One region of the Lactococcus sp. AK05 genome, then DNA from elsewhere that is predicted to be linked to it. Evidence: riboswitches for the same ligand, from Rfam matches in the RefSeq annotation. Region 1 holds a riboswitch; the other holds the start of a gene.

Region 1 (18,903 bases):
CTTTTAACCTGTCAGCAAATTTTGAAGATTACCAGATTTCCTTTGAAACTAAAGATAGGACTTTAAAACAATTTGAAATTGTCAAAAATCCATTTCCTTTTCGTTCAGGAAAAATCATAGAAATTAATAAAGCTGTCAGTAATTTTCCACTTGAAAGAGAGTTCTTTGAAAAAGGGCTCGTCATTTTTGACAATAAAATCGAGGAGGTGAAACTTTTTTCACAAGAGACAGATTATCAAATGACCATGAAAATGACGGATTTTCCTTATCTTTGCTTGTGGACGAAAGAAGACGAAAATCTTTCTTACCTCTGTATTGAACCCTTCCAAGGACTGCCTGATATTCTCAATCAAAAACAAGAACTCTTGCAAAAAGAAGGAAATATCAGCTTAAAATCAAATGAATCAAAAACTTACGAAGTTGAATTAACTTTTAATAGTAATAAAGGAGAATCATGAAATTTTTATCAGAAGATTTTTTACTAACGAATGAAAGTGCCAAGATGCTCTTTCACAAACATGCAGAAAAAATGCCAATTATTGATTATCATTGCCATCTTGAACCCGCAGAAATTTATGAAAATAAAAAATATGAAAATTTAACACAAATTTGGCTAGGTGAGGATCATTATAAATGGCGTTTGCTCCGTGCGAATGGCATTCCTGAAAAATTGATTACTGGAGATGGAGATGATTATGAAAAGTTTTTAGCATTTGCTAAAACACTTGAAAAATCATTTGGTAATCCAATTTATGAATGGACTCATCTGGAATTAAAACGATTTTTCCATATTGATAAGTTGATTTCAAGCGAGACAGCCAAAGAAATTTGGGATGAAGCGAACCAAATGCTTGCCACAGATGATTTCAGACCACGCGCATTGATTAAAAATTCACAGGTAAAAGTTGTTTGTACAACAGATGACCCTGTTTCAACGCTTTCTTATCATGAATTATTAGCCAAAGAGGAAAAAGATTTCAAAGTTTTGCCAGCTTTAAGACCAGACCATTTAATTTCGATTACTGACGGACATTTTGCAGACTATTTGACAGAGCTGTCAGCAGTTTCTGGAATTGAAATAAAAGGTTTTAAGACGATGATTAAGGCACTTGAACAAAGATTTGAATTTTTCACAAGCCTTGATGGACGTTTGTCTGACCATTCCTTATCTACCTATACTTTTGCAGAAACTAAAAATGTGGATTTAGACTCTATCCTTCAGAAAGCCAAAGAAAATCAAACTTTAACAGACCTAGAATATAATCAATACATTACAGCATTAATCCTTGAAATTATGAAATTAAATAAAAAATTTGAATGGACAATGCAACTCCATGTTAACGTCAACCGTTCTATCAATGGCCCAGCCTTAAGTAAAATTGGTGAAAATACTGGATTTGATAGCATGGGAACTCAAGCTAATATTTCTGAGGAATTAACCAAACTCTTTAGCAAAGCAGCAGAACTTGAAACGATACCAAAAACCATTCTATACTCCCTTAATCAAAATGATTGGCTTGAATTAGCCACAATGATTGGCTGTTTTCAAGGTGAAGGAGTGCAACAATTACAACTTGGAGCTGGTTGGTGGTTCAATGACACCAAAAAAGGAATGGAAAACCAATTAGAGATTTTTGCTTCACAAAGTTTATTGTCCAATTTTGTAGGAATGTTGACAGATTCACGGAGCTTTTTAAGTTATCCACGTCATGAATATTTCCGTCGCGTCCTCTGTAATTTTGTTGGACAATTGATTGAAAATGGTAGAATCCCTGATAATGAAGCACTTGTTGGAAAAATGATTGAAGATATTAGTTATAATAATGTGCATGATTATTTTGGATTTTTCAAAGATGAGGACTCTAAGCAATGACTGAATTTATAACACTTGGCGAACCTTTAGTCGTTCTTGCCTCAGAAAATCAAGATATAAGTCTAGCTGCAGCTGAGCATTTCAGCAAATATTTAGCTGGTGCGGAGCTAAATGTTGCGATTGGTTTGAGTCGTCTAGGACATAAAGGAATTTATATTTCTAAAGTCGGAGAGGATTCATTTGGGAATTTTATTATTGAGTCAGTCAAAAAAGCGGAGATTGAAACGACCTATCTCACCAAAGATAAAAACTATTCAACAGGCTTTTATTTAAAACAAAAAGTAAGTGAGGGCGACCCAAAAGTTGATTATTATCGCAAAAATTCTGCAGCGGCCAATTTATCTATTGCTGAACTAAAAGCTCTAGATTTATCAGGGATAAAAATTGCGCATCTCTCAGGAATTTTTCCAGCCCTTTCAGAAACTAGTTTAAAAACTTTTCAAGGATTCAATCAAAAATTAAATGAAGCAGATATTTTAACCATTTTCGATCCAAATTTACGACCTGTACTTTGGGATAATCAAGAAAAAATGATAAGAATAATCAATGATTTAGCAAAGCAAAGTCAAATCATTCTGCCAGGAATAAATGAAGGTGAAATCTTGACCGGTTCATCTGAACCAGAAAAAATCGCTGATTTTTACCTTGAGCAAAGCCCTCTCACAAAGATTGTAGTTGTCAAATTAGGCGCTGACGGTGCTTTTGTAAAATTAAAAAATGGTGAACAATATTTTGTTTCTGGATTTAAAGTAGCAAAAGTTGTTGATACGGTTGGAGCAGGAGACGGATTCGCCGTTGGTCTTGAGTCTGCCTTACTTGAAGGAAAAACCTTAAAAGAAGCTGTCAAGCGCGCCTGTGCCGTTGGAGCATTAGCAGTTCAAAGCTCAGGAGATAGTGAAGGTTATCCCACAAAAGAAGAATTGAAAGCATTTTACAAGGAGATGTAGTCATGCAAAGAGCAGAATTATTAAATAAAGTGATTCAATCAGGAGTCGTCTCGGTCGTCCGAGCTGAGAGTGGCGAAAAAGCATTAAAAATCGTAGAAGCTGTCGTCTCAGGTGGAATCACTTCTATCGAATTGACCTATTCAGTCCCGCGAGCTAACGAAGTTATTTCTGATTTGGTAGCCAAGTATCTAGGAACAGATGTAGTGATCGGAGCAGGGACAGTTTTAGATCCGACTTCTGCTCGTTTGGCCATTGTTGCAGGGGCTCAATTTATTGTCAGTCCAAGTTTTAACAAAGAGGTCGCCAAGATATGTAATCTTTATCAGATTCCCTATGTTCCGGGAATTTTAACTCCACTCGAAGCTCAAAAAGCTTTAGAATATGGGTCAGAGTTAATCAAACTCTTCCCAGGTGATATTACAGGTCCCAAAATGATAAAAGACTTAAAAGGACCATTTCCTTATATTAATATCCTTCCATCGGGAGGGGTAAATGTTGATAATGTTGCTGAATGGTTCGCCGCAGGAGCAGTAGCTGTAAGTGCTGGAGGTGGGGTCACAGCTCCAGCAGCCAACAACAATTATAGTGCGGTCACTGAAAATGCCAAGAAATTTATGGCAGCATTTAAGGCAGCTAAGAAATAAGAATCAGCTATTAATTTTCCCTTTTGAATAATAAAAAACTTCATTTTTTGGAGTTTTTTTATTTTCTAAAGTTCAGTCCAATTATTTTTTTTTTAGTAAAAGTAATTTGGGCTGTAAGCGCTATATTTTGGTAAAATAATTGAGTTATAATAAAAAATACAAGGGAGCGTTTTTATGATTAATTATGATTTAGACATTCTCTTTTTTTCAAAACATAAATTATGGAAATTAGAGCGAATATTGGAGATCACTGATCTAGATAAAGAAAAATTTTATCGAATATTGGAGGAATTTAATCAAAAATTTGAAAATCAAGGTTTAAAAAAATTAGATTATAAAAATGAATGCTTAGCAATTTTTGATAAAATAGAAAATTTTGAAGAAACTCGTTATTCTATCAATCAAAAGACATTTATTTTATCAGAAGTTGAAAGACGTTCCCTTATATATCTACTTATTTTTACAAATGAATCTTCCCTCTCAATAGCTCTTTTTCAAAAATATCTTCAAGTAAGTAAAAATACGGTTTTAAGTGATTTAAAAAAACTTAGAGAGGAGCTTATGAGCAAAAATATTCAGATTGAATATTCAAGAAAAAAAGGATTTTACCTTAATTTTGAGGAGAAAATTTTACAGGAGAAGGCTTGGTATTATTTGCAAAATTTATCTGAGTATGCAGGATTTTATATCTTATCAAAAGTTTTAAATGATAAAGATCCATTAACTATTTTTAAGAATAATCAGCTATTGAAAAAGATAATGCAAGAACTACAGATTGAGGTTGTTTATAGTCGATATCTTTCGACATTACTGTTTACAAGTCTGCTCAAGTGTAGAGGTTTTGAAAAGGGGAGTGAAAATATTAATGAGCTACTCAAATCATTAATTATTGGGATGTCGGATGGAAAAAATACAATTGAGCAAGACAACGGTTTATACCGAATGGCCTTTAACATTATGGAAAATGTTATGAAACTAGCAGCAATTGAATTCGATGATTTCACAAAGACCTTTATGGCACTATTAGCTCACCTAACTCCTGCATACTATCGATTAAAAAATCATTTTGAATTAAAAAATGTCCTGCTTGAACGGATAAAAAAAGAGTACCACTCCTTGTTTTTACTGATGGATAACGTCCTTCAACCATTAAAAGAAGAGGTCGGTGAAATTTCAGAATCTGAGAAAGCTTATTTTGTCATTTTATTTGGTGGAGAGATTTATAAAAATAAGTACTCAGGTAAATCATTAAAAGCAATTGTACTGTGTGTAAATGGAATTAGTTCGAGTTTAATTATGCAAAAAAGACTAGAGAGTTTATTCCCGACAATGGAATTTATTCTGAGTGCTCGAGTCTCTCACTTTGAAAAATTACCTATAAATTCATATGATATTATTTTTTCAACAGTTCCTGTAAAGTCAGACAAAAAAGTTTATCTTATGTCAGCTTTTCCAGAACAGCGTGAAGAAAACAAGCTCTATAATCAAGTTTTGCAAGATTTTCAGCTCCCAGGTTTTATAAAACCATCTGCTCAAACTATATTAGATTCAATAGAACCTTACATTATTATAAAAAAACCAGCAAGTAAACTGGATTTAATAAAAATTATTGAAAAAAAATTAAATCGTACTAGAAAAGAAGGGAAACTATCAGGAGTTATGCTAACAGATTTACTTACAAAAGAAAAAATAAATTTTACCAATAGAGAATTGACCTGGCAAGAAGCAATTGAATTAGCTGCACAACCCCTTCTTGATAAACATGAAATTGAAGAGCGTTATATCAAAGCTATTATTGATAAAGTAGAAGCTTTCGGCCCTTATATTGACTTAGGATTGGGAATTGCCCTTCCTCATGCTCGCCCAGAGGAAGGGGTCAAAAAAATAGGAATGTCATTTTTAAGATGTGAACATCCAGTAAAGTTAATGAACGATGATAAGCATGAAATTAAACTTTTTATTGTTTTAGCAGCTATTGATAATGAGACCCATCTTAGAGCTTTGTCAACACTTACTAAGATATTATCAAATAAAGAATACTTGGGTCAGTTACTTGCAGCAACAAATGCAACAGAAGTTGAACAAATACTTTTAGAAGAAGAAGAAGGAGAAAAATAATATGAAATTTGCATGTGTATGTCAATCTGGGTTAGGAACGAGTTTTATGGTTCAAATGAACATTCAGTCATTATTAGAAGAATCAGGAGTAAATATTGATAATTTCGAATTGGAGCATATGGATGTTGGGTCAGCAACACCAGATGCAGCGGATTATTTTTTTGTTGAGGCAACATTAGTATCTGCTCTTCCTAATATTCCCACAGAAAAAATTATGCCACTTCAGTCAATTATTGATAAAGAAGTTGCGCGTGAAGCACTTTATAAAGTGCTTGATGAAAATAACATAAGTCATCAATAAGAAAAAATAAATCGAATCTATAAAGTACAAAATTTTTCTAGACTAGAGGAGAAAAATAAAATGAATGGTATTTTAAACTTTATTGTATCAGTCGCAACTACTCCAGCGCTTTTAGTTGGATTAATTGCAATGTTGGGATTGATTTTGCAGAAAAAAACAGCAAGTACAGTTATCCAAGGTTCAATTAAAACATTTGCAGGTTTTTTGGTTTTGACTGGGGGTGCGGGGATATTAGTTACCTCATTGAATCCCTTTGCAACGATGTTTCAACATGTCTTTAATGCTAAGGGAGTTGTGCCATCCAATGAAGCGGTGGTTGCTTTAGCATTAGTGAAGTATGGAACACCCGCAGCCTTAATTATGATTGTGGGATTTATTGTCAATGTAATACTTGCACGTTTTACAAGATTTAAATATATTTTCTTGACTGGGCAAGCAATGCTCTATGTATCAACAATGTCAGCTGTTGTACTTATTTCTGCTGGACTAGGAAATGGTTGGTTGACAATCTTGTTAGGAGGAATATTTGAAGGAACATTGCTGACAATCACACCCGCTCTAACTCAACGCTATATGCGGAAGATCACTAGTAATGATGGAGTTGCAATGGGCCATACTGGCAATATGGGCTATGCTCTATCCGGTTGGCTTGGAGAAAAATTTGGAAATAAGGATCCAGAAAAATCAACTGAAAAATTAAATATCCCTAAAAACCTTGGGTTTTTGAGAGATTCTACTGTTTCTATTTCTCTAGTAATGATGGTTGTCTATATTATTTTAGCTTTAATTGCAGGTCCTCGTTTTGTTGAAAGTCCAGCTTTGTCTGCTGGAACTAATTATATTGTCTATGCGGTCATTCAAGCAGGGACTTTTGCAGCAGGATTTGTGGTTGTTCTTCAAGGTGTTCGTATGATTTTGTCAGAAATTATTCCAGCATTTCAAGGGATTGCTAAAAAGCTTGTTCCTAACTCCAAACCAGCATTAGATGTTCCAATAGTATTTCCTTATGCGCCCAATGCTGTTTTAATTGGATTTTTTGTCTCATTTATTGTTGGAGTTATTTCTATGCTAATAATGCTTGGCTTAGGAACAACTGTGATTATTCCTGGTGTTGTTGGTATCTTCTTTTGTGGAGGAGCAGCAGGAGTTTATGGCAATGCTTTTGGAGGTTTGCGTGGGGCGATTATCGGCTCAACAGCGAATGGATTACTGCTAGCTTGGGGTCCACTATTAATTCTGCCTGCCTTAGGTTCGTTTGGAGCGAATTCTGCATCGACCTTTGCAGATTCAGATTATATTGTTTCAGGAGGATTGCTTGGGGTAATTGGCAAAGCTGGATCAATAGCATTAATTTCCTTTATAATAATTTTTCTCTTGATTGTATTAATGACGAGTTTGATTTTGAATAGAAGAGATAAAATTAATTCAAAAAGCAAAGAATTATAATTGAAAAAATAAATTTTTTGAAGATTTATAAAACAGGTCAACCGCAACCTTTCCCACCAAAATTAAAAAGATTTTCATATAAAAACATAAAAAAAGAAAAAAATTTTAATTTCAGAGAATGAAAACCGTTTCTAACTTGTGTTATAATGTGAGTATAAATAAAAAATATGGAGAAATCTTATGTTTGATACTACTGATCAATTGGCTGTAAATACGATTCGTACTCTATCATTAGATGCGATTCAAAAAGCAAATTCAGGACATCCTGGACTTCCAATGGGCTCTGCACCAATGGCTTATGTACTTTGGAGCAAATTTCTTAATGTGAACCCTAAGACAAGTCGTAAATGGTCAAATCGTGACCGTTTTGTCTTGTCTGCTGGTCATGGTTCTGCAATGTTATATAGTTTATTACATTTGGCAGGTTATAATGTAACGACTGATGATTTAAAAGGTTTCCGTCAATGGCAATCAAAAACACCGGGACATCCAGAAGTTAATCATACAGACGGTGTCGAAGCAACAACAGGTCCTTTAGGACAAGGAATTGCCAATGCTGTCGGAATGGCAATGGCTGAAGCACATTTAGCTGCACAATACAATAAACCTGGTTTTGATATTGTTGACCATTACACTTACGCCTTAAATGGTGATGGTGATTTGATGGAAGGTGTTTCACAAGAAGCAGCTTCACTTGCAGGTAAATTGAAACTTGGTAAATTGATTCTTTTCTATGATTCAAATAATATTTCTCTAGATGGTGACTTATCAATGTCATTTATTGATGATATTCAAAAACGTTTTGAATCATATGGCTGGCAACATTTATTGGTAAAAGATGGAAATGATTTAGAAGAAATTGCAGCAGCTGTTGAAGTAGCTAAAGCTGAAAAATCTAAACCAACAATCATTGAAGTTAAAACAGTCATTGGTTTTGGTGCCGAAAAACAAGGAACTTCAGCAGTTCACGGAGCTCCTCTTGGAGCTGAAGGTGTTGCATTTGCCAAGAAAGCATATGGTTGGGATTACCCTGAATTTACAGTTCCTGAAGAAGTATCAAAACGCTTTTTAGAAACGACAGTTGCGCGTGGTGAAGCGATGGAGCAAGTATGGCGCAGTACTTTTGATGATTATTCTGAAAAATACCCTGAGCTTGCTGAGCAATACGCAAAAGCTTTTGAAAATGAAACGCCAGAGCTTACTTTGACCAAGCATGAAATGGAAACAAGCAAGGCCAGCCGTGTAACTTCACAAGAAGCTATCCAAGAATTATCAGCTCAAATGCCAAATCTTTGGGGTGGGTCTGCTGACCTTTCGGCTTCAAATAATACAATGGTTAAAGTTGAAGAAGACTTCATGCCAGATAACTATGCTGGACGTAATATTTGGTTTGGTGTACGTGAATTTGCAATGGGAGCCATTATGAATGGGATTGCTTTGCATGGTGGAACTCGTGTCTATGGCGGAACATTCTTCGTCTTTTCAAACTACATGCTTCCTTCTGTTCGGATGGCTGCTCTACAAAGCTTGCCAGTCACTTATGTTTGGACACATGATTCCATTGCTGTTGGGGAAGATGGTCCAACTCACGAACCTGTTGAACAATTAGCTTCTGTTCGCTCAATTCCTAATTTGGATGTAATTCGTCCAGCTGATGGAAATGAAGTAGTGGCTGCATGGCGTCGTGCTGCATCAAGTAAAAGCCGTCCAACTGCACTTATTTTGACTCGTCAAAATCTTCCAGTTTTACCTGATACTTATGAATTGGCTGAAGAAGGTCTGAATCGTGGGGCTTATATTCTTTCAAAAGAAGAAGGAAAACTTGAAGGAATCATCATTGCGACGGGTTCAGAAGTAGCATTAGCTCTTGAAGCCAAGAAGACTTTGGGTTCTGGCATTCGTGTCGTTTCAATGCCTTCAATGAATATTTTTGATGAACAAGACGCAGCTTATCGCGAAGAAATTTTACCAAAAGCTGTAAGACGTCGTTTGGCGATTGAAGCTGGTACAAGTTACGGATGGGGTAAATATGTTGGACTTGATGGTGCAACAGTTACAGTAGATACTTGGGGCGCTTCGGCACCAGCAAATATCGTTCTTCCAGCTTACGGATTTACTGCTGAAAATGTAGTTAAAGTATACAAAGAGCTTGACTAATATTGAAAAAGGAGTTCTGATTTTTTGTCAGAGCTCTTTTGATTACAAACAAGTCTGTCAGTAAATTTTAATTAAAAAATAGAAAGGAACTAAGATGGGGATTTTACTTGCAATTATTGTGGGAGTAGCTTCAATTTTGAACTTAATGTATGGACAAAATCAGCCAATCCAATATTTACTGACAGTTCTGTCAGTAATATCTTTAATCATTTATCGTGGGAAAAGAACTAAAAGGGTTCATTATAATGGATATGGTCAGAATTATTTTACGATAGGATTTACTATTTGTATCCTTAGTTTTGTGGGAACGGTAGGAATTTTGATTGGCTTCTTGTTTCATTTAGCATAATATGGTAAAATTTAACTATGCGATGAGTCGAATAATTCTACTTTGTAGAATTTCGAAGCTAAGGAATACTGGGAAATTGGGTTTTCCGCGCAGGAAGCGTGAGTATTTGTCAAATTGTGTGAACCTTTTTGACACACTTTTAGTGCCTTTAAAAGTCCTCGAAAGAGGGCTTTTTTTACGTAACGATTAAAATAATTAATAAAAAATTCTTGTTATAATCAGATGAATACAATGCTGAAAAAAGATATAAACAATCTATTGTAGGAGTTAATCATATTTTCGATGTTATTATTAGCAAGAGTTAAGAAAAATATGATAAAATTGAAGTGTCAACATCTTTATATATTTTTTAAAATAGAAAGGAAATTATCATGGATGTTTCATGGATGACAAAATATATTGCTGAGGGATTGGGAACTATGCTTCTCGTCTTGCTTGGTAATGGTACAATTGCTGGGGTAACCCTCAAAGGCTCTAAAAATGAGGGCATGGGTGGTCTTGCAATTGCATGGGGATACGGAATTGCGATTTTAGTTCCTGTACTTGCTTTTGCAAATGTTTCAGGTGCACATATTAACCCAGCAATTACAATTGGACTCGCTTCAGCTGGTTATTTCCCTTGGGCACATGTTGCACAATATATTTTGGCACAACTTATTGGTGCAATTATTGGTCAATTACTTGTTGTAGCGATTTATAAAGAATACTTCGCTAAAACTAATGACGGAGCAATTTCTTTAGGCGCTTTTTCAACAACTAACGCTTTGGATAATGGTTCAAATCGTGGAAAAGCAATTTTCAACGGATTTATCAATGAAGTAATCGGAATGTTTGTATTTGTTTTCGGAATTCTCAGTTTTACAACGAACTTCTTTGGTGCAGAATCAATCAAATGGATGACAAGCTACGCTCAACAACAAGGAGCTGATGTTACAGCGAATGCAACAGTAAGCCAAATTTGGGCTTCTGTTTCAGGCGCTTCATCATCTAAAATGATTGGCGCGCTTGCTATTGGTTTGATGTTTGTTGGTTTGGTTACAGCATTTGGTGGACCAACTGGTGCAGCATTGAATCCAGCACGTGACCTTGGTCCTCGTATCGTTTATAGCTTCTTACCACAATCAGTTGTTGGTGAAAATAAAGACGCTAAATGGTGGTACGCTTGGGTTCCAGTTGTTGCCACAATCGTTGGTGCAGTAATTGCAGCTACAGTCTTTAAACTTATGTTTAAATAAAAACAAAAATTTCTGTCGAAAGGCAGATTTTTTCTTGCCCTTATAACTTAAAAGCGCTATAATAATTATAATTTACTGAAAAGGACAGACAATTATGACACAATATAATATCGCCGTCGTTGGTGTTACTGGTGCCGTGGGTACACGTATGCTTGAACAATTAGAAGAATCTACACTTCCTATAGAAACCGTACGTGCGCTTGCAAGTAAACGTTCGGCAGGAAAAATTGTTGAATTTAAGGGTCAAGAGCTTGTTGTAGAAGAATTGACTGAGGATAGTTTTGAAGGCATTGATATTGCTCTTTTTTCAGCTGGAGGCTCAGTATCAGAAAAATACGCCCCTTATGCTGTAAAAGCTGGAGCTGTTGTCGTAGATAACACCTCATTTTTCCGTCAAAACCCTAATGTCCCTTTGGTTGTTCCAGAAGTTAATGCACATGCTTTGGAAAAACACAATGGAATAATTGCTTGTCCTAATTGCTCAACGATTCAAATGATGGTTGCTTTAGAGCCGATTCGTCAAGCTTATGGGCTTGAGCGAGTAATTGTCAGCACTTATCAAGCGGTCTCTGGTGCGGGTCAATCAGCAATTAATGAAACAAATCGTGAACTCCAAGAAGCACTTGATGGAAAAGCACTGACAGAATTGTCAGCAGAAATTTTACCGTCTGCTGGAGATAAAAAACATTATCCAATTGCTTACAATGCGCTTGCACAAATTGATGTATTTACTGACAACGATTATACTTATGAAGAAATGAAAATGACAAATGAAACCAAGAAAATCATGGAAGATGATTCAATTGCGGTTTCGGCAACTTGTGTCAGAATTCCAGTTCTTTACGGTCATTCTGAGTCAGTTTATGTTGAAACAAAAAAAGTAGCAGACATTGATGAGGTTAAACGTTTGATTTCTGAATTCCCAGGAGCTGTTTTAGAAGATGATGTTGCTCATCAAATTTATCCACAAGCCATTAATTCAGTTGGTCGTCGTGAAACTTTTGTGGGTCGTATTCGCCGTGATTTGGATGCAGCAAATGGGATTCATCTTTGGGTAGTTTCTGACAATTTACTCAAAGGAGCAGCTTGGAATTCTGTTCAAATTGCTGAAACGCTACATGAGCGTGGCTTAGTTAGACCAACTCATGAGTTAAAATTTGAACTGAAATAAGGTCTGTTAAATGAGTTATATCAGTAAAATTCGTTAAAAAATTGGTCATGAGCTTTTGATTTATCTGGGAGCAGGCGTTATTGTCTATTCTGATGAAAAAATCCTCTTACAAAAACGTAAAGATAATGGAACTTGGGCTTTACATGCGGGTGGCATAGAAGTTGGTGAAGAACTTGAGGAAACTGCTCGCCGAGAATTATTTGAAGAAACGGGACTAAAAGCAGGTAAACTTGAGCTTTTAGGAATTTATTCAGGACAAGACCGTTTTATGACTTATCCCAATATGGATCAAGTTTATATGCCAGGCATTTATTATATTTGTCGAGATTTCACAGGGAGTTTAAGACCACAAATGAGTGAAGTTGAAGAGCTGAAATGGTTTAAATTTAAAGAAATTCCAAAAAATATTCATGAGCCAAATCGCCGTGTTATCGAAGATTTCATCCAATTAATTGGGAAAGAATAATAATAAATTAGACTGTATAAAAATAAAATTTTTGACCTCATTTACTAAAGTATGCTATAATGGGTCAAACAAAATTAGAGGTTGCGAAGACGAAGAAGTTAGTGGAGCGGTGAACGCACTGAAGCTGATGGCGGCGTTCTTTGCCGAAAGAAAAATTGTCACAGAATTTTTCTTGGGCTGTGTGGTTAAATCCTACAGACTGTCTTTCTGTCAGTACTGACAGAAAGGGGAGCTAATCAAAATCATTTTTGACGAACTTTTGAGAACCTCTTTTGCATAAAAAGAGGTTCTTTTTGACCTCTTGCCAAGAGCTTGTCAGTAAGCTCACACATAAGGAGAAATTATGTCAGCAAAAGAAACAATTGAAAAATTACAAAATGCACGTATCATCACGGCCCTAGTGACCCCCTTTAAAGAAAATGGCCAAATTAATTTTGAAGCATTTCCTAAGCTCATTGAGGATTTACTTGCTAATCATACGGAAGGCCTTATCTTAGCTGGAACAACGGCTGAATCGCCTACTCTTACTCATGATGAAGAATTGGAAATTTTTGCTGCGGTTAATAAAATAGTGGCTGGCCGTATTCCATTGATTGCGGGTGTTGGGACTAATGACACACGTGATTCGGTTGAATTTGTCAAAGAAGTTGCTGAACTTGGTTACATCGATGCGGGACTTGCAGTTACTCCTTATTACAACAAACCTTCTCAAGAAGGAATTTATCAACATTTTAAAGCCATTGCTACTGCGAGTGATTTGCCAATTATTTTGTATAATATTCCAGGAAGGGTGGTCACTGAAATTCAGGTAGAGACCATCTTACGTTTAGCAGAACTGGAAAATGTAATTGCCATCAAAGAATGTACAAATACTGATAATCTGGCTTATCTTATTGAAAAGCTACCCAAAGATTTTTTAGTTTATACTGGAGAAGATGGGTTAGCTTTTCACGCTAAAGCTTTGGGAGGTCAGGGTGTAATCTCGGTTGCCAGCCATATCCTAGGTCAAGAATTTTTTGAAATGTTTGCAGAAATAGACCGGGGCTCTATCCAAAAAGCAGCGGCTATCCAAAGAAAAATATTACCCAAAATAAATGCACTTTTTAGTGTCACAAGTCCGGCCCCAATCAAAACGGTTTTGAATGCAAAAGGATATGAAGTCGGTGGCTTACGTCTACCACTTGTAGCTTGTACTACTGAGGAAAGTAAAATAATTCTTGAAAAAATTGGAAATTAAAAAATACCCTTTTAGGGTATTTTTCTTTATAAAAGTAGGTCAATATTCAATTGATTTAATCTTATTATTCGATTCCAAAAGACTCATTAACGAAGCGACCTCATAAGCTTTTGGTAAGTTCAAATATAGCTCTGTTTTTAAAGAATTATTTGATTTTTTTTCAACTTTTATACTAAGAATTTTGACATCTTCCTCTTTCAGCTGTTGTTGCAACAGTTGAAGACCTTCAAAATCTTCTAATTGCAGAATAAGATGATCGCTCGTCGCTGATTTTATCCATCGATAATTTTGGTGTAAAATAATTTGAAAAAGTAAAATAAGTAAAGTAGCTACAATACCTATAAAATATAATCCAGAACCGATAGCCATCCCAATACCAGAAGTTGCCCAAATTCCAGCCGCAGTAGTCAATCCATTAACGGATTGATTGTGAACAAAAATCATTCCAGCTCCTAAAAAGCCAATACCACTTACAATTTGAGCCGCAATTCTGGAAGGATCAAGATTGACTCCATGGGTACTGATGATGTCCATAAAACCATATTTTGAGACAATAATCATTAAAGCAGCACTCAAAGCAACAATTAAATGAGTACGTGTGCCAGCATTTTTGGAACGGCTATTTCTTTCATAACCAATGGCATATCCACATACCCCAGCTAATATTAATCGAATTAACCAATCAAGTTGTGTTAAGAAAGTAATCTGCATAAAATTTCCTCCTTGTCATTTAAAACTTACCTTCCATTATATCGCTATTTTGATTAGAAAAAAAGTAAGACCCATAAAAAATGAAACTGACTTGCTTTTTTACTTGCTTTGGGTTAAACTTATATTAGTGTATTCTCGGTAGAGATTGGAATGCCAATCTCTTTTATTTTAATTCTAAGTAGAATTATCTTTTCAATATCGCTTGTCCCACTCGACCGATTTCGAGAGTGAATATGGCAAGGAAATTGCTAAAAACAGGACTGTAAATTTACTGACAGAATTTGTCAATAACTTACAGATTCTTTTTATATCGAAAAAATTATAAATTACACTGACAAGAAAGGTTTTTATGTCTAATATTAAAATCACTCCATTAGGTGGTGTGCGTGAATTTGGTAAGAACATGTATTTAGTTGAGGTTGAAGAGCAAATTTTTGTGCTTGATGCAGGACTTAAATATGCTGAAATGGATCAACTTGGTGTTGACTTTGTTATTCCTGATATTACATATCTTTTAGAAAATGCGGATCGTGTCGCAGGAATTTTCTTGACTCACGGACATGCTGATTCAATTGGTGCTTTGCCTTATATCGTTTCTGAATTAAAAGTTCCTGTTTTTGGTTCAGAATTAACAATCGAACTTGCAAAAATTAATGTCAAAAATTATGCTGACAGTCGCAAATTCAACGATTTTCATGTTGTAACTGAAGATACAGAAATTGATTTTGGTAAAGCCGTCATTTCATTCTTCTCAACAACACATACAATTCCAGAAAGCTTAGGAATTGTGATTTCTACAAATGACGGAAACATTGTTTATACAGGTGATTTCCGTTTTGATCCAGCTGTTGCGAAAGGCTATCGTACCAATATGCGCCGATTGGCTGAAATCGGAAATAGTGGAGTCCTTGCTTTACTTTCATCATCACCAAATGCTTTGTCAACAATGCAATCTGCTAGTGAGCATGAAATTTATGAAAAAATTTATGACTATATTGATGACAATGAAGGGCGGGTCATTATTGCTTGTAACGCAGGTAATTTAGGACGAATTCAACAAACGATTGATTCTGCCATTAAACTTGGACGTCGTGTTGCTTTTACAGGCGAAGATATGGACCAAATCATCGAAACAGCAACTCGTCTTAACAAATTACAAATTGTTGATAAAAAATCAATTATTAAACCAGCAGAAATTAAAAAATATGCTGACAATGAATTAGTTATTTTAGAAACAGGACGAATGGGTGAACCACTTAAATCTCTTGGAGACATGGCTCATCGTCGTCATAAATACGTTAAAATTAAAGATGGAGATTTAGTACTTGCTGTTACAAGTCCATCTGTCTCTTATGAAACAACAATTGCTCGTATTGAAAATGAAATCTATAAAGCTGGTGGAGTCATGAAAATGTTGGCTTCAGATTTGAAAATATCTGGTCACGCGAATGCTCGTGATTTGCAATTCTTACTTGATATCTTCCGTCCAAAAAATTTGATTCCAATCCAAGGTGAGTATCGTGAACTTAGTGCCCATGCTGATTTAGCAATGGAAATGGACATTTTGCCAGAACATATCTTTATCGCTAAACGTGGTGAAACAGTCAGTTTGGAAAATGGAGACATGATCCCATCTGGTGTTATTCAAGCTGAAAATGTTATGATTGACGGTTCAGGAGTTGGAGATATCGGTTCAGTTGTTTTACGTGACCGTAAAGTGTTATCAGAAGATGGTATTTTCATTGCCGTTATCACAATTTCTAAGACTGAACGTAAAATCGTCAGCAAATCTCGTGTTCACACTCGTGGTTTTGTTTATGTTAAAACTTCACGTGATCTGATGCGTGAAGCTGGTGAGTTGGTCAACGAAACTGTTGATAAATATCTTTCTGGAAAAGAATTTGATTGGGCAGAAATCAAAGGTTCTATCCGTGATGCTCTTGGAAAATTTTTATACGAGCAAACAAAACGTAAACCAGTGATTCTTCCAGTAGTTATGGAAGCACGTCAACCTCAAGATTTAAATAAACGTTACACTAAAAAAAATCATAATAAAAAATAAAAGTTACAAAACCTCCATTTTTTCGTATAGAAAGTTAGGAGGTTTTTTATGTCTCAAAAATCAATAAAGAAAATAACGATGACTGTTGGAGTAGGATTACTGACAGCCACTCTTAATCCCACATTTTTGAATCATCAGTTGGTGACAGAATTGCTGGTGGAGGCCACGACAAGTAAAATTACATATACTGATGAGCAAAAAATTACTTACAATCTTGATAAAGTTTCACTGACAGCTGAAGTTGCCTCCTATGCTGGCTTAGCGGGAGCTGATATTGTAATTCCAGATATCATTGTAAATAACGGTCAAACCTATGCAATAACATCAATTGGAACTTATGCATTTTCAAATAGTGGAATTCGTTCGGTTATTATCGGAAATAATGTTGTAGATATTAATACTAGTGCCTTTCAAACAACAACAGCTTTTCCTGACTATTATAAGAAATCACTGACAAAAGTAGTTTTAGGAGCAAAAGTCCAAAATATAAAAACAGATGCTTTTGCTGGAAACGCCATAAGTAGTATAGAATTTCCAAATTCTGTCCTAAAGATTGCGACAAGAACTTTTGCAAATAATAATTTAACAGAACTTTCATTGGGCTCAAATATCACAGAAATTATGGCCAAAGCCTTTCAAAGTAACCAAATCACTACAATAGAATTTGCTGATGAATCATTGACAATAGTAGATTCAGCGGCCTTTTCTGGGAGTCCCGTTCAAAGCTTGACTTTGGGAATTGGAGTGACTTTGGCTGATGACGTGTTCAATAAAACGAGTCCTTTATTTGGTCAGTTATCAGATTTACCGACAGATGGAATTCGGACAATTTCTGTCAATTCTAGTGGTCTTTTTGATAAAAGTTGGATAAATTCTGACAGTTCACAATCGACTTCTGTGAGTACAGAAAATGCAGATACAACCCCTGTCTCTTCTTCCAATTCAGTAGAGCAAGTTGATGTTGCCAGTTCAGAATCGACACAAGAGGCAAATTCGGCTTCACTCTATCCAATATCTGAAGCGAGTAGTGTTACAGATAATACTTTAAATTCAATCTCTTCTTTAGATAGTAGTATTTCTAGCTCACAAACAGAGAATAGTCAGTCAGGAGCTTCCAGTACAGCAGAAATCAGTTATGATTCAGAAAACTCAAATAGTTTGTCTTCTTCAAACCAAATCAATTCCAATTCAAATAGTGAAAAGGATTCAAACCAATCCTCATTAGGTTCGAGTATGTCCTCTAACGAAGAAAGTGAGCATTCTAATTCTTCCAATATCAACGAAACGAATAATAGTTCAGAAATAACCAATATTTTACCATCATCAAATCCGACAGAAAGTAATTCAGTATCAGATCAAACAAGTTCTGAAGCTTCAACCAATTCAAATAGTAGTATCAGTTTATCTCCCTCAAACATAAGTTCGACTTCTGTTTTGGAATCAACAACTAGTTCGTCAAATTTCTCTAATGTAGCAGAAGTAGCTAATAATTCCTTAACTTCCGTAAACAATAGTTCAAGTTCAGTTTTATCCAGTACAAGCGCAGTTGATAATTTAGAAATCAATCAATCTGGTTCTAATAATCTTACAAAGGATAGCACGGAAATATCTACTTCAGAAGCCTTTTTGTCTTCAAATCAAACAAGTTCTGAAGCTTCAACCAATTCAAATAGTAGTATCAGTTTATTCCCCTCAAACATAAGTTCGACTTCTGTTTTGGAATCAACAACTAGTTCGCCAGATTTCTCTAATGTAGCAGAAGTAGCTAATAATTCCCTAGCCTCCGTAAACAATAATTTAAGTTCAGTTTTATCCAGTACAAGCACAGCTGATAATTTAGAAATCAATCAATCTAGTTCTGATAATCTTACAAAGGATAGCACGGAAATATCTACTTCAGGAGCCGTTTCGACTTCAAATCAAACAAGTTCTGAAGCTTCAAGCAATTCAATGAGCAGTATAAATTCACCATCATCAAGTATGAGTTTAACTTCCAACTCAGAATCAGCAACTAATCAGTCTAATTCTTCCGAAGCAACAGAAGTAGATAATAATTCATCAACTCATTCTTTAGATATTTTAAATGGTGGTTCAAATGATAGTTTAGGTTCAGATTCTTCAAACCTTAGTAGTATCTCTAATTTGGAAACGAATCAAACTTTTTCGTCCAAACCAAGTGAAGTAAA
Region 2 (13,893 bases), on a different contig from region 1:
TTTTTTGTGCTTGTTTTTCTTGGCTAATTTCTTGAACAATTGTCATACGTTTCTCAAGAAGCTGAACGATTTCTTGGTCCACTTGGTCAATGTTGTTCCGAAGTTCTTCTAGTTTATTCATGGTTTTTATTATATCATAGCCAGTAACACGAAACAACGTTTCATGTTGCTGACTTCTTTCTCTCATTATGACCGAACTCAGCGGGACGATAATTTTCCGCCGAGTGAGTGCGGCTCGACTTGTTGCTTTAGCAACATAGCGAGAGCGGACAGTGTAGTAGAAGCAGTGATGATTATATCAAAACTAATCTAAAATTTGCCTTTAAAAAATGATATAATGGATTATATTATTTTTGAGGAGCAACAAGATGAATAAAGAAGAAAAAATCGAAGGTTATGAGTTGCTTAATTTGCAACTAAAAGCGCTTCTTAGTGAACAAAATTATACACTTTCAAACTTAGCCAATGCAAGTAGTTTACTTTGGAGCTTTTTGCCTGAGCAAGTTTATACAGGTTTCTACCTCTACAATGGTGAAAAATTAATTTTAGGGCCATTTCAAGGGTCTGTGTCTTGCGTTGAAATTATAATGGGCAAAGGGGTTTGTGGGGAATCAGCTCAAAATCGCCAAACCATTATTGTTGAAAATGTAAAGAAACACAAAAATTATATTTCTTGTGACGGTCGAGCAATGTCTGAAATTGTTGTTCCAATGGTTAAAGATGGTAAATTAGTTGGGGTTCTTGACTTAGACAGTTCAGAAATTGGTTTTTATGATGAAATCGACCAAAAATATCTTGAAGAATTTGCTAACGTTTTATGTGAAATGACTGATTTTAAATTTTTTGAAGTAGGTTAAATCAAAATTTTAAAGGGTATCGGAGAAAAAAATGAGTGAAATAGTAAAAAAATTTATTGCTGACCGTTTCGGGGAAAAAGAAGGAACATCTGTAAATCCAGGTAATATTGGAGATGTTCGTGAATTTGCGCAAGAATTAGGAAGTTTTCTCTATCAATTACATCGGCTACCAACAACAGATGCAAAGTCACCTAGTTTTGAAAATGCTTTTGCTGGTTCTGATTTGATTTTCTTTGAAGCTGAGATGATAGAACTTTTGAAAGTCTATCAAAAAGTTGTTCCTGCTGACCTTTTGCAAGAAAAATTTGATTTTGCAGCAAAAACAAAATGGTCCAAGAAACCTGTTTGGGTTTTGGGAGAATTGCTTACGCAAAATTTAAAAGTTACTGACGGAAAGTTAGTTAATGTCAAAATTACTGACAAAGCTGTTATTGGTGATCCAGCTTTTGATTTAGCAATTGCTTGGACGATTTTTGATGAAAAAGCACGTAAAATATTTTTTGCGGCAACCGAAGCAGATGAGGCAACGATTAATCGAGCAAGAATGTTCGCCCTCAGACAGGCCCTCAGAAATTATCAATCACAAGATATTGATGAATTGATTCAATCACGTGATGCTTCAACTGAAATTTTAAAAGACTTAAACTATAGTCTTGGGCAAGATTTCTATTGAAACAAGCGGATATGAAAAGAATACTAAGTAAAAAATTGGAAGAGAAGAATGGCATATCAAGCATTATATAGAAAATATCGAAGTCAAAGATTTGATGAAATGGTGGGGCAAGAAGTTGTAGCAACAACATTAAAAAATGCGATTGTCAATCATCAAATTTCACATGCTTATCTTTTTTCTGGTCCAAGAGGGACAGGGAAAACCTCAGCAGCTAAAATTTTTGCTAAGGCAATAAATTGTCCTAATCAAGTGGATGGAGAGCCCTGCAATAATTGCTTTATTTGCGACTCAATCACTAAAGGAAGCTTAGATGATGTCATTGAACTTGATGCGGCATCAAATAATGGGGTTGATGAAATTCGAGAAATTCGAGATAAATCAACTTACGCAGCTAGTCAAGCCACTTATAAGGTTTATATTATTGATGAAGTGCATATGCTTTCAACTGGGGCTTTTAATGCACTTTTGAAAACACTAGAAGAACCTACAGAAAATGTTGTTTTTGTCTTGGCTACTACTGAATTACAAAAAATTCCAGCAACCATTATTTCGCGTGTTCAACGTTTTGCTTTTAAATCAATCACAACAGGAGACATTCGGACTTATTTAGCAAAAATAATGGCTGATGAAGGACTTGAATTCGACGGTAAAGCACTCGATGTTATTGCTAAAGCAGCTGAAGGTGGAATGCGTGATGCCCTCTCTTTATTAGACCAAGCCTTATCGTTTTCATCAGGAAAATTAGAAGAAAATGATGCACTACTTGTCACAGGGTCGATTGCTGCAGATGCTTTAGTAACATATGTTGCAGCACTTTTTGAGCATGATGAAGCAAAAGCACTGACGGAACTTGATAAGATTTTTGCTGAAGGAAAAAATATGCTTCGATTTACGGAAGATTTATTAGCATACCTTCGGGATTTACTCTTGGATAAAAATTCTCAGTATGACCGTGGTCAAATTTTTTCATGGATTGATATTGCAATTGAAAGTTTGAAAACGATAAAGGAAACGACTCAAACAAAAATTGCGGCAGACGTCATGACCATGCGTTTGGCTGAAATTGGACAAAATAATTTACTGACAGCTTCGCAAGGAGAAATCCCTAATCAGCTGACAGCCGAAATTGCTACTTTAAAAACCGAAATTAATCAATTGAAAGCTCAAATTTCAGCTGGTCAAATTCAGGTAAATTCAGATTCACAAAATAATTTACTGACAGAAAAAGTTAAAGCTAGTCCGAAACCAATAGCGTCTAAAAAACGTCAAATTAACAAAGATTTAATTTATAAAGCTTTGGCTGAGGCGACAAATGAAGCTAGAAAAGCTGCTCTAAGTGCGTGGCCAGAACTTGTTGCTTCGGTAACTAAACCGGCAGACAGAGCTTTACTTAATAATACAGCGCCTGTCGCTGCGTCAGAAAATTTTCTTGTGGTGACTTTTCCTCATGAGAATCTTGCTAAAAGAGTCAGTGAAAATGAAGAATTGCAACTTTTTTGTGGGAATCTCTTGAGTTCAATTGCTGGATTTGCGCCAGAAATTATTTCTCTTGCTGAACAAGACTGGCAAGAAGTTCGGGCGGAATATGTTTCTAATTTAAAATCTGAAAATGTTCAAGAAGATGAAGAAGATGAAAAAGAGCCGGATGAAACGGTAAACTTAGCTAAAGAACTCTTTGGTGAAAAAGTAGTTGAAATTAATGATTAAACTAATAAAAAAGCCGCTCATTGAGCGACTTTTTTTAATCTTTATGACGACTTAAATCAACCTCTTTAAGTGGGATAAGTTTCGTTTTGTTTTTAAATTTATAACCCAAGTAAAGGATGAAGAAGAGTGGAATTGCGGCATACATGATGACACCTTGCACCCAAGTTTTACCAAAAAGAAGCATTGGGTCTTGGCCGAGTGTGACTAAAACGGTCATAATTAAGGCTAAGATTGGACCAAATGGGAATAGTTTTGCATGATAAGGTAATTTTTTAACATCTTTTCCTTGAGCAACATAGGCGCGACGGAAGCGGAAGTGGCTAATTGCAATCCCAATCCAAGCAATAAATCCTGTTAAACCAGAGGCTGAGACGAGGAATGTAAAGAAGCTAACTCCGTAAATTGATGTCAAGAATGTGAGTAAAGCAACAGCAGTTGTAGCTAATAAAGCAATGAAAGGAATCCCGTTTTTTGAAGTTTTTGAGAAAATCTTTGGTGCGCCACCATCTTTAGCTAGTGAATAAAGCATCCGAGTAGAGGCATACATTCCAGAGTTTGCTGCTGAAACGACAGAAGTTAAAACAACGGCGTTCATGATAGAAGCTGCAATAGAGAGACCAACACGTTCAAATACAATTGTGAAAGGGCTTTGAGCAGCTGAATCTCCTCCAACTAAGTGGGGGTCGGTAAATGGAATGATAGCCGCCATCACGAAGATAGATAAGATATAAAAGACAAGAATACGCCAGAAGATAGAGTTCATAGCTTTAGGAATTGATTTTTCAGGATTTTCAGCTTCACCAGCTGTAATTCCGAGCAATTCTGTTCCTTGGAAAGAGAAACCAGCGACTAAGAGTACGCCGAGAATCCCTCCGCCTGTAGTGAAACTACCAAGTCCTCCGACAAAACCATGATTACCAACTGAAAGATTTTTAGCGACGTCAATATGACCGCCCATAATTCCAAAAATAGATAAGAAACCAATAATCAAGAATAAAACAACAACAGTAATTTTAATGGCTGACAACCAATATTCAGTTTCGCCAAAAGTTTTAACTGATAAGGCATTGATTGCAAAGACAACAATTAAGGCAATCAGTGAAAAAATCCAACTTGGAACATCTGGTAACCAGAATTTGATACAAAGGGCAACGGCTGTTAAATCAACCGCTACGGTAATTGCCCAGTTTAACCAATAATTCCAACCTAGAGCAAAACCAAAAGCTGGGTCAACATAACGTGTTCCATAGTCTGAAAAAGAACCAGAAGTGGGTAAATAAGTGGCCATTTCACCAAGTGATGTCATGAGGAAGTAAACCATTGCTCCGATAAGAATATAGGCAGTCAGTGCACCAAAGGGTCCTGCCGTTTGGATGACATCGCCTGAAGTCAGAAACAATCCAGTTCCGATTGTTCCGCCAAGGGCAATCATGGAAACATGACGTGATTTTAAGCCGCGTTTTACTTGCGTCTCAGTAGTTGAGTTTGAAGAATTTTCCAAAATTCTCTCCCTAATAAAATTTATTCTACACCGACTTGTTTGACTCAGACCCAACCTTACTCCTGTTTAGTTTAGAAAAGTCTGAGAAAAACAAAAAAAGCAATCCTACTAGATAGAATAGATTGCTAAAGGTCCGACAAAATTTTAAAAATTTTCTTGAACGAATAGCCCTCCGCATGGTTATTAACCATTTGCGACAGTCTAGTGAGTTTTTCTCACTAGCCCAAGAACCTTGCTGAGCAACAAAATTCTTTCGGCAACCTCTCCTCCTCTAAATACGCGTCTTTGTTGTGCTCCAACTCGGCGTAGATTCATATCGGTTGCGACCTCTATCGATGTGTTATTTGTAATTCTAGCGCAATTTTAAGATGATGTCAAGGAAGAGGAGATTAGATAAGTTATAAGTAATCATTTTTTGAGTAAGTGATGGTCATTTGTTTAAATAAGGTGTACAAGCGGAGTGGCAAGAGTAAATAAGGATATAAATATTAGGTGACAAAAAACTCCTTTACAAAGGAGTTTTTTGTCAAGATGTCATGTAAAGAAAGTCATAAAGATTTTGTAACTCAGGGAGATTGATGATTTTTTCTACTCCCTTCATTGATAAACCCAGACATTTGCGTTGGGAAAGTCAGACTTTACCGTATCTAAAATTATACTAACTGGTTTTGATAATATAATATCATTGCCTGAACCATCATTGCGTTTTAGTTTTCGGTAAAGTTCACTTTGTGTGACCCATTTTATCTCTTTTGACAATTCTAATTTTGCGTTTTCCCAGTACGACTCGGGAACACGATGCTCGTCCAATATCATTGTCTGCCAATTTAATGTCCCCATATTTTTTGAAGCAGACAGAGACGTTACAAAATATTTCAATATTCTCCTTATCTTCCTGGTTTCATTCCAGGACCACCAACCCATGAACCGCCACCAGGTATATAGGGAACATACCCGCTTGATGCTACCTTTTTTTGTACCCAACTAGGAGTGCTTTGAAAAGAACTAAGTACTCCGTCAATACCTTGCCACCAAGTCATTCCGCCAGTTATCTCTGACAATTCTTTGTCAGAAATAATTTCAAAATTGTTTGGATTTTTCATTTGTAAATCCTCCCTTTTCTATTATTTTTATTCATTATAAGCGCTTACATTTGTTTTGTCAAGGTTTTTTTAAAATTAAATAAATTTTTTATAATCGATTCTTTTTTATTTTTACTCATTATGGTCGAATGAAATGGGAACAATAGTTTTTTGCTTGGGATAGTCGTTGTCAGATTGCTGACTTATGAATGAGCTAGTTGTTTCATCAGAAAGAGTAGATATCTATCTTCGCCTTTGATTAGACAGTTCATCCGTTCTAGCCAGCACATTCACGCCTTGGCCTGTTACAAGCAGTGATGTTTATGATATACTTATGAGGATAGGACTGCTATGTCAGTCGATAAAAATCAGTCTTTTTACTGAAATTTTCTAGGAGCAAAATATGGATTTTATTCGTGCCATTATTTTAGGTATTATTGAAGGGATCACTGAGTGGTTACCTATTTCCTCAACAGGACATTTGATTATTGCTGATGAATTTATTCGTCTTAATCAATCAGCAGCTTTTAAAGAAATGTTTGATGTTGTGATTCAGCTAGGAGCAATTTTGTCAGTTGTTGTTCTTTATTTTCATAAACTGAATCCATTTAATAAGTTAAATCCAGCTGACAAACAAAAAACCCCACGTGAAATTCAATTAACTTGGCGTTTGTGGTTGAAAGTTTTGATTGCGGCTTTACCAGCAGCGATTATTGGTTTACCACTTAATGACTGGTTGGACAAACATTTTTACCATTTTGTTCCTGTTGCCTTCATGTTAATTATTTATGGGGTAGCATTTATTGTCATTGAGCGTCGGTGGGTACCAAACCATGAATTTTCCGTAATGAATATTGACCGTTTACCTTATCGTGCCGCTCTTTATATTGGATTATTCCAAGTGCTTTCTTTACTTCCAGGGACATCGCGTTCAGGTGCGACAATTGTCGGTGCTTTATTAATTGGTGTAAGTCGTGAAGTTGCCGCAGAATTTACCTTTTTCTTGGGTATTCCAGTTATGTTTGGGGCTAGTTTCATCAAAATACTTCACTTTTTCAAAAATGGGAATTCTTTAAGTTTTGAACAATTTGGGGTCTTGTTAGTAGCTTGTATAGTTGCCTTTGGGGTATCAATGGTTGCCATCAAGTTCTTGACCGATTATGTGAAAAAACACGATTTTACTTTCTTTGGGAAATATCGGATTGTGTTAGGGATTATCCTTCTTATTTATGCAATGTTTAAAGCCTTCTTGGGCTGAGAATGAGATAAATTATGCCAACTCTCTTTAGTTGGTATTTTTTATTTTAAAATAGTTCTCTTTGCTGAGGGAAAGTTTAAATGTATTCTTGCTAAAAATAGAAAAAAGTGATAGAATATAACTCTGTGGGAAAAACTCACAACTTACGCAGGACTCAACCTGCGTCATTAGTCCAAAAGGAGGAAAAATCAATGACTAAATACGAAATTCTTTATATTATTCGCCCAAACATTGATGAAGAAGCAAAAGCTGCCCTCGTTGAACGTTTCGATGGAATCTTGACTGACAACGGTGCTGCAAATCTTGAGTCTAAAGACTGGGAAAAACGTAAACTTGCTTACGAAATCAATGATTTCCGCGAAGGTATCTACCACATCGCAACTTTTGAAGCTGAAACAACTTCAGAAGCTTTGAGCGAATTTGACCGTCTTGCTAAGATCAACCTTGACATTCTTCGTCATATGATCGTTAAAGTTGAAGCTTAAGAGCTTTCATTTCTAAGGAGAAGTTCATCATGATTAACAATGTTGTATTAGTAGGACGCATTACTCGCGATCCTGAACTTCGATACACCCCTCAAAATCAAGCTGTCGCAACATTTTCATTGGCTGTAAACCGTCAATTTAAAAATGCGAATGGCGAACGTGAGGCTGATTTCATTAACTGCGTTATTTGGCGCCAACAAGCTGAGAATTTGGCGAATTGGGCTAAAAAAGGAGCTTTGATTGGGGTAACTGGTCGAATTCAAACACGTAACTATGAAAATCAACAAGGTCAACGCGTTTATGTGACTGAGGTTGTGGCTGACAGTTTCCAAATGTTGGAAAGTAGATCTGCTCGTGAAGGTATGGGAGGCGGAGCTTCTGCTGGTTCATATTCTGCACCTAGCCAATCTACAAATAATACTCCACGTCCACAAACGAATAACAATAATGCAACACCGAATTTCGGTCGTGATGCTGATCCGTTTGGTAGCTCACCGATGGAAATTTCGGATGATGACCTTCCATTCTAATAGGGTGAAATAATTGACGCTAAAGCGCCTAATTATTTCAGAGAAACCCGCTATGGCGGATTTCCTAACCCTCTTACTAGTTATTATGAAAAGCAGAATCGGCTTTTCATAATAACTAGTAATCCTAAGAAAACTTTAAACAGACATCTAAAAATAATATAAGGAGAAATAAAATGGCACAACAACGTCGTGGCGGCTTCAAACGCCGTAAAAAAGTTGACTTCATCGCTGCAAACAAAATCGAAGTCGTTGACTACAAAGACACTGAACTTTTGAAACGTTTCATCTCAGAACGTGGTAAAATCTTGCCACGTCGCGTGACTGGTACATCTGCTAAAAACCAACGTAAAGTGGTTAACGCAATCAAACGCGCGCGCGTAATGGCTTTGCTTCCATTCGTAGCTGAAGACCAAAACTAATAAATGAAAGGCTGCTTCGGTAGTCTTTTTTTGTATAAAAATTTGACAAATAGAGTTGATATTTACTGACAGAATGCTCGGTTCCGTCCGAGTTTACTGACCAGAAATTTGTCAGAAAAAGAGAATAGATTGATAACTTCATCAAGTATTTTTGATTAATACTATGTTTTTGTCAGTGAATTTATGATAAAATGGACAAATGATTGAATTGATAATAGGAGCAGTGCTCTTAAGTTTGTTAATTTATGGAATTTTTATAGAGCCTCATTTGATGAAAGTGAGACATGTAAAAATCGCTCAAAAACAAAATTTAAAAATTGCTCATTTTACCGATACCCACTTTGCTTGGCACACGACTAGTCGTCGTTTTAAAAAATTTGCTCGAAATATTGCTAATGAAGAGCCAGATTTAATTATTTTTTCTGGAGATTTATTTGACAAGGTTGTTTGGGCAAAAAATCGAGATTGGACTGATTTACTGACGATATTGTCAGAACTTAAAGCTCCTCTTGGAAAATTTGCGATACTTGGTAATCATGATTTTGATGATGAAAAATCGTCAAAGTTTGTTGAAGAGTTTCTAGAAAAAGCTGGTTTTGTTCTGTTGAAAAATTCATCAGTTGTCAAAGATAATTTATCTATTTCTGGGGTTGATGACTGGCGTGAGGGACGGCCTGATTTTGAACTTGAGCCTATTGATGCAACATTTTCGCTTTTAGCCCTTCACGAACCGGATACTATTTTAGACATGGAAACAATTAAGGAATTTGATTTAATTCTTTCTGGTCATAGTCACGGAGGGCAAATTCGGATAGGAAATTGGCGTTTACGTAATAAGGGGTCAAGTAGTGCTGATGCTGGTTTGTATCAGCTCAATGACCGAACAAAATTGTATGTTAATCGTGGAATTGGTTTGACTTTCTTACCTATTCGTTTTGGAGTGCCTCCAGAAATTGTGTATTACTACATCTAAAAAAATCTGTCAGTAATTTTGACAGATTTTTTTGTTTTTTTTATTTAAAAATTTACTGACAGCTTTGTTAAAAATTCTGTCATTACATTTCTCTTGCAGTCATGATCGTTTCGCGTCCCATATTATCAACGGCTCGGTAGTGTAGAGGCCATTCAGGATTAAAAGGGTAGCCAAAATCAACGAGGATGGTTGTTGGACTATTGTCTTGAGAAAAACGAATAGAAAGTAAATTACCCGAATTAACCAAGTCGAAATTGATAATTGTTTCTAGTGGAAAAACGCCCTTGAGGTGATGATCAATAATAAACCAAAAGGCATCAATGACTTCTCCAGGAATTGACGAAACGGTATCAAAACTTGCGTAGCGTCGTCTAGTGTTAGAAAATGCCATAAAATCACATCCTTTCTATAAGATAAATGGATAAATTCTAGGAAATACGGGAATCTCGAATGACTTTTCGGATTTCAGATAAAGTCCCTTCAGAAACATTTTTCATTTTCATTCCGTACATCATAAACAAGGCATCAAGCAAACTAATTTGAGAAACAGTGGAAGCAACAGCTTCAGGTCGAAATGAAATTTCTTCGGAAATTGAAATTAGCGCAACATCGGCCGCTTTAGCTAAAGGTGAACTCGCAAAAGAAGTCAATGCAATAATTGGGACCCCGCGACTCTTCAAAATTTCAACCAAGTGCATTGTATCTCTGTTTTTTCCTGTATGTGAAATAACAAAAGCACAATCGTCGCTCGTTAATTTTGCAGCCTGCATTTGTTGGAAATGAAAATCCTGATGATAAACGCAGTGCAAAGGCATTCTCAAAAATTTATGAAAAGCAATTAATGCAACAGCGTTTGAACCACCCAAACCAAAAAAACCGCAAGTGCTGGCATTGAGCAAAACTTCCATGGTTTGGTCAAGTTGTCTGTTGGTGATAAGATTTAATGTAGAATTTAATGATGAAATATTGCCGTTGAAGTTTTTTGTCAGTATTTCTTTGTAATCATCAGTTGGTGAAAGTTCGCTAAAAAATTCATCATCTCGACTTGAGTCAGTGGCATGAATGGCAAGTTTTAATTCTTGGAAGGAATTAAAGCCGATTTTTTTAGAAAATCTGGAAATTGTAGCCGTAGAGACATGAGTTTTTTGAGCAAATTCCTGAATTGAAAGCCTCGCTGCACTATCAATATTCGCAATTAAATAGTCAGAAATTGCCTGATCTGATTTACTGAGGTTATCATAATAACTTCGGATTCGGCTGATTAAAGTACGCGACATATCAAGCCTCCTTCTAATTGACTACATTATACCATAAATAAGATTTCTCGATTTCTCAAAAATTCCAAATTCCTAACTTGAAATTGTTTTGACAAATCAGAAAATATTTTACAAAAAATATTGTTGACAAATGAAAAAAAATTACTTATACTAAAGTTATAAAATGAAAGCGATGCCACGGAGGAAAAAATGATGAAATTTGGTATGATTGGTTTAGGGAAAATGGGAATGAATCTTGTGAAAAATGCCGTTGACCATGAGATTGAAGTTGTTGCTTACGATCTAAATACAAAAGCGGTAGAGGAAGCTAAGGATTACTCAGACAATATTACCGCTGTCAGTACAATTGAAAATTTACTGACAGAATTGCCAGCAAGCAAAATTGTTTGGTTGATGCTTCCAGCAGGAACTCCTACAAATTCAACGATTGAAATGCTCTCTGAAAAGTTGTCAGCTGGAGATATTCTGATAGACGGTGGAAATTCTAATTACAAAGATAATTTAGAACAAAATAAATTACTGACAGAAAAAGGAATTAAATTTTTTGATGTTGGAACCTCTGGTGGAATGGCTGGAGCTCGTCAAGGCGGGAATTTTATGATTGGTGGAGATGATGAAAAATCTTGGACAATCATAGAACCAATCTTCAAAGCAATCTCAATGGAAGATGGCTACCTCTATACAGGGAAACTTGGCAGTGGTCATTACTTGAAAATGATTCATAATGGAATTGAATATGGGATGATGCAAGCGATTGCTGAAGGATTTGAAATTTTAGAAGAGTCACCATTTGATTATGACTATGAAGCCGTTGCAAAATTATGGAATCATGGTTCAGTAATCCGAAGCTGGTTGATGGGGCTTGCTCAAGAACAATTTTCAAAAGACCCTAAACTAGACCAAATTATCGGTCATGTTCAATCTTCAGGAGAAGGAAAATGGACCGTTGAAGAAAGCTTGGACTTGGGCGTTCCTGCCCCAGTTATTGCCTTGTCACTAATGATGCGTCAACGCTCATTACAAGAAGATACCATGACTGGAAAAGTAGTTGCCGCTCTGCGCAATGGCTTTGGCGGACATGACGTAGAACAAAAATAATTTACTGACAGATGAGAAGTGTGAGCTAACTAGGACAAAAAACTTCTGTCAGTAAAAAACTACTGATGATGAAAGAATTTAAAAGTCTGTCAGTAAATATATAGAAGAAAAGGAGCCTAAATGCAATATTTAATAGGCGTCGATTTAGGAACCACAGCAACTAAGGCAGTGCTTTTTGAGAAAAATGGAAAAATAGTTGCAAGTAGTAGCCAAGCCTATCCCCTCTATCGTGATGCTAGTGGGATGGCAGAAGAATCTCTTGAAGAAATTTTTGAAGCAGTTTTAGTGACAATCAGGGAAGTTTCAATTAATTTAGAAGATGAAGATGAACTTTTAGCCGTTTCATTTAGTACACAAATGCACTCGCTAATTGCTTTTGACGAAAATTGGCAGCCGCTTACAAGATTAATCACTTGGGCTGATACAAGAGCAGTAAAATACACCGAACAAATTAAGTCCTCTAAAAATGGTTTTGATATTTATCGAAGAACCGGAACTCCTCTTCATCCAATGGCTCCTTTATCTAAATTTATCTGGTTAGAAGCTGAACATCCAGATATTTATCAAAAAGCAGCCCACTATTTGGAACTTAAAGGATACATTTTCCAACGACTTTTTGGAACAAATAAAATGGATTTATCAACCGCAACAGGTACAGGTATCTTCAATATATTTGAACTTCATTGGGATAAAGAAGCGCTAGAGTTGACTGGAATCAAAGAAAGTCAATTGCCCAAAGTAGTAGAACCCTATGAGATAGAAGAAAACCTTCCTCACGAATATGCCAAGAAAATGGGAATTCAAAGCAGCACCAAATTTATTTGGGGTGCAGCCGATGGTCCATTATCAAATTTAGGAGTAAATGCGATTAAACCGGGTGTTGCAGCCATCACAATAGGAACATCTGGTGCGATTCGAGTAGTTACTGATAAACCTAAAACAGATGAAAAAGGACGCACATTTACCTATGCATTAGACAAAGAGCATTGGGTAGTCGGTGGCCCCGTAAACTCTGGTGGAGATGTTTTCCGTTGGGCTCGTGACCAAATTTTTGATGGGAAAATTTCTTTTGATGAAGTCACGGAACTTGCAGCAAACATTTCCCCGGGCGCTGATGGCTTGCTTTTTCATCCCTATCTTGGAGGCGAGCGAGCACCGATTTGGGATGCCAATGCCAGAGGTTCATTTTTTGGCCTAAACTACGGACATAATCGTAGTCATATGGCCAGATCTGTTCTTGAAGGAGTTATCTTCAATATTTATATGGTTGCGCTTAGCCTTGTTGAAGTAGTGGGCGACCTAAATATGATTCAAGCGACAGGAGGATTTACAAGCTCCGAACTCTGGACACAAATCCTAGCAGATATTTTTGAACAACCAATCAATGTGCCAGAGAGCCGAGAAGCTGGCTGTATAGCCGCCATTATTATGGCTGAAAAAGCCCTCGGCCTAATTGAAGATATCAGCGAAATCGAAACGATGGTAGGAACAAACGAAACCTATCAACCCAATCCAAAAAATTTCGAAATTTACCGAGAAATTAGTCCAATATTTATCCGACTCTCTCGCTCACTCTTGGCAGAATATGAAAATATTGCCAATTTCCAAAGAAAATTTGAAGAAGAAAAATAAACTTGTATTCTTTAAAGACTCAATACTTTCATGTATCACAAAAAAGTATTGAGTTAATTTTTAAAAGCAAATTGTAAGCGCCAGCAATCGTGCTTACACAGTATATTCAATATTTTTTGAAAGGAAAAAATATATGATTGATTTACTTGTACTTTTAATTGGGGTCTTAATCCTCCTCCTGATGATTATCAAATTTAAAATTAACACTTTTGTGTCCTTGATTGTCGTAGCGGTTTTAGTTGGGTTAGGGCTTGGAATGCCACTTGGTCAAATCCCTGTTTCAATCCAAAACGGAATCGGAGGCTCATTAGGAGAGTTAGCAATCGTTTTTGGTTTTGGAGCAATGCTTGGAAGACTAATTGCTGATGCTGGTGGAGCCTATCGTATCTCAAAAACGCTTA

The links. Region 1 has a riboswitch for lysine ahead of dapA (4-hydroxy-tetrahydrodipicolinate synthase). Riboswitches for the same ligand answer to the same signal wherever they lie in the genome.
Region 2: another riboswitch for lysine. It lies ahead of AB6B24_RS11175 (amino acid permease); the one in region 1 lies ahead of dapA (4-hydroxy-tetrahydrodipicolinate synthase).

Annotation. Positions count from the first base shown of each region.
Region 1 is NZ_JBFTEI010000001.1:341,543-360,445, forward strand. It holds gene AB6B24_RS01665 (aldose 1-epimerase family protein) at 1-458, shown strand, start outside; gene uxaC (glucuronate isomerase) at 455-1,873, shown strand; gene AB6B24_RS01675 (sugar kinase) at 1,870-2,820, shown strand; gene AB6B24_RS01680 (bifunctional 4-hydroxy-2-oxoglutarate aldolase/2-dehydro-3-deoxy-phosphogluconate aldolase) at 2,823-3,464, shown strand; gene AB6B24_RS01685 (PTS sugar transporter subunit IIA) at 3,639-5,582, shown strand; gene AB6B24_RS01690 (PTS sugar transporter subunit IIB) at 5,584-5,883, shown strand; gene AB6B24_RS01695 (PTS ascorbate transporter subunit IIC) at 5,944-7,329, shown strand; gene tkt (transketolase) at 7,510-9,486, shown strand; gene AB6B24_RS01705 (hypothetical protein) at 9,581-9,835, shown strand; gene AB6B24_RS01710 (MIP/aquaporin family protein) at 10,207-11,070, shown strand; gene AB6B24_RS01715 (aspartate-semialdehyde dehydrogenase) at 11,165-12,241, shown strand; gene AB6B24_RS01720 (NUDIX hydrolase) at 12,297-12,707, shown strand; lysine riboswitch at 12,775-12,950, shown strand; gene dapA (4-hydroxy-tetrahydrodipicolinate synthase) at 13,051-13,944, shown strand; gene AB6B24_RS01730 (MgtC/SapB family protein) at 13,984-14,655, opposite strand; gene AB6B24_RS01735 (ribonuclease J) at 15,005-16,717, shown strand; gene AB6B24_RS01740 (leucine-rich repeat domain-containing protein) at 16,766-18,903, shown strand, end outside.
Region 2 is NZ_JBFTEI010000007.1:67,530-81,422, forward strand. It holds gene AB6B24_RS11155 (chorismate mutase) at 1-121, opposite strand, end outside; gene AB6B24_RS11160 (GAF domain-containing protein) at 369-857, shown strand; gene AB6B24_RS11165 (phosphotransferase) at 889-1,530, shown strand; gene dnaX (DNA polymerase III subunit gamma/tau) at 1,579-3,237, shown strand; gene AB6B24_RS11175 (amino acid permease) at 3,272-4,738, opposite strand; lysine riboswitch at 4,896-5,078, opposite strand; gene AB6B24_RS11180 (hypothetical protein) at 5,336-5,617, opposite strand; gene AB6B24_RS11185 (lactococcin family bacteriocin) at 5,626-5,841, opposite strand; gene AB6B24_RS11190 (undecaprenyl-diphosphate phosphatase) at 6,224-7,078, shown strand; gene rpsF (30S ribosomal protein S6) at 7,270-7,563, shown strand; gene AB6B24_RS11200 (single-stranded DNA-binding protein) at 7,593-8,093, shown strand; gene rpsR (30S ribosomal protein S18) at 8,267-8,512, shown strand; gene AB6B24_RS11210 (metallophosphoesterase) at 8,712-9,485, shown strand; gene AB6B24_RS11215 (DUF960 domain-containing protein) at 9,568-9,876, opposite strand; gene AB6B24_RS11220 (MurR/RpiR family transcriptional regulator) at 9,914-10,762, opposite strand; gene gnd (phosphogluconate dehydrogenase (NAD(+)-dependent, decarboxylating)) at 10,955-11,860, shown strand; gene gntK (gluconokinase) at 11,981-13,492, shown strand; gene AB6B24_RS11235 (gluconate:H+ symporter) at 13,626-13,893, shown strand, end outside.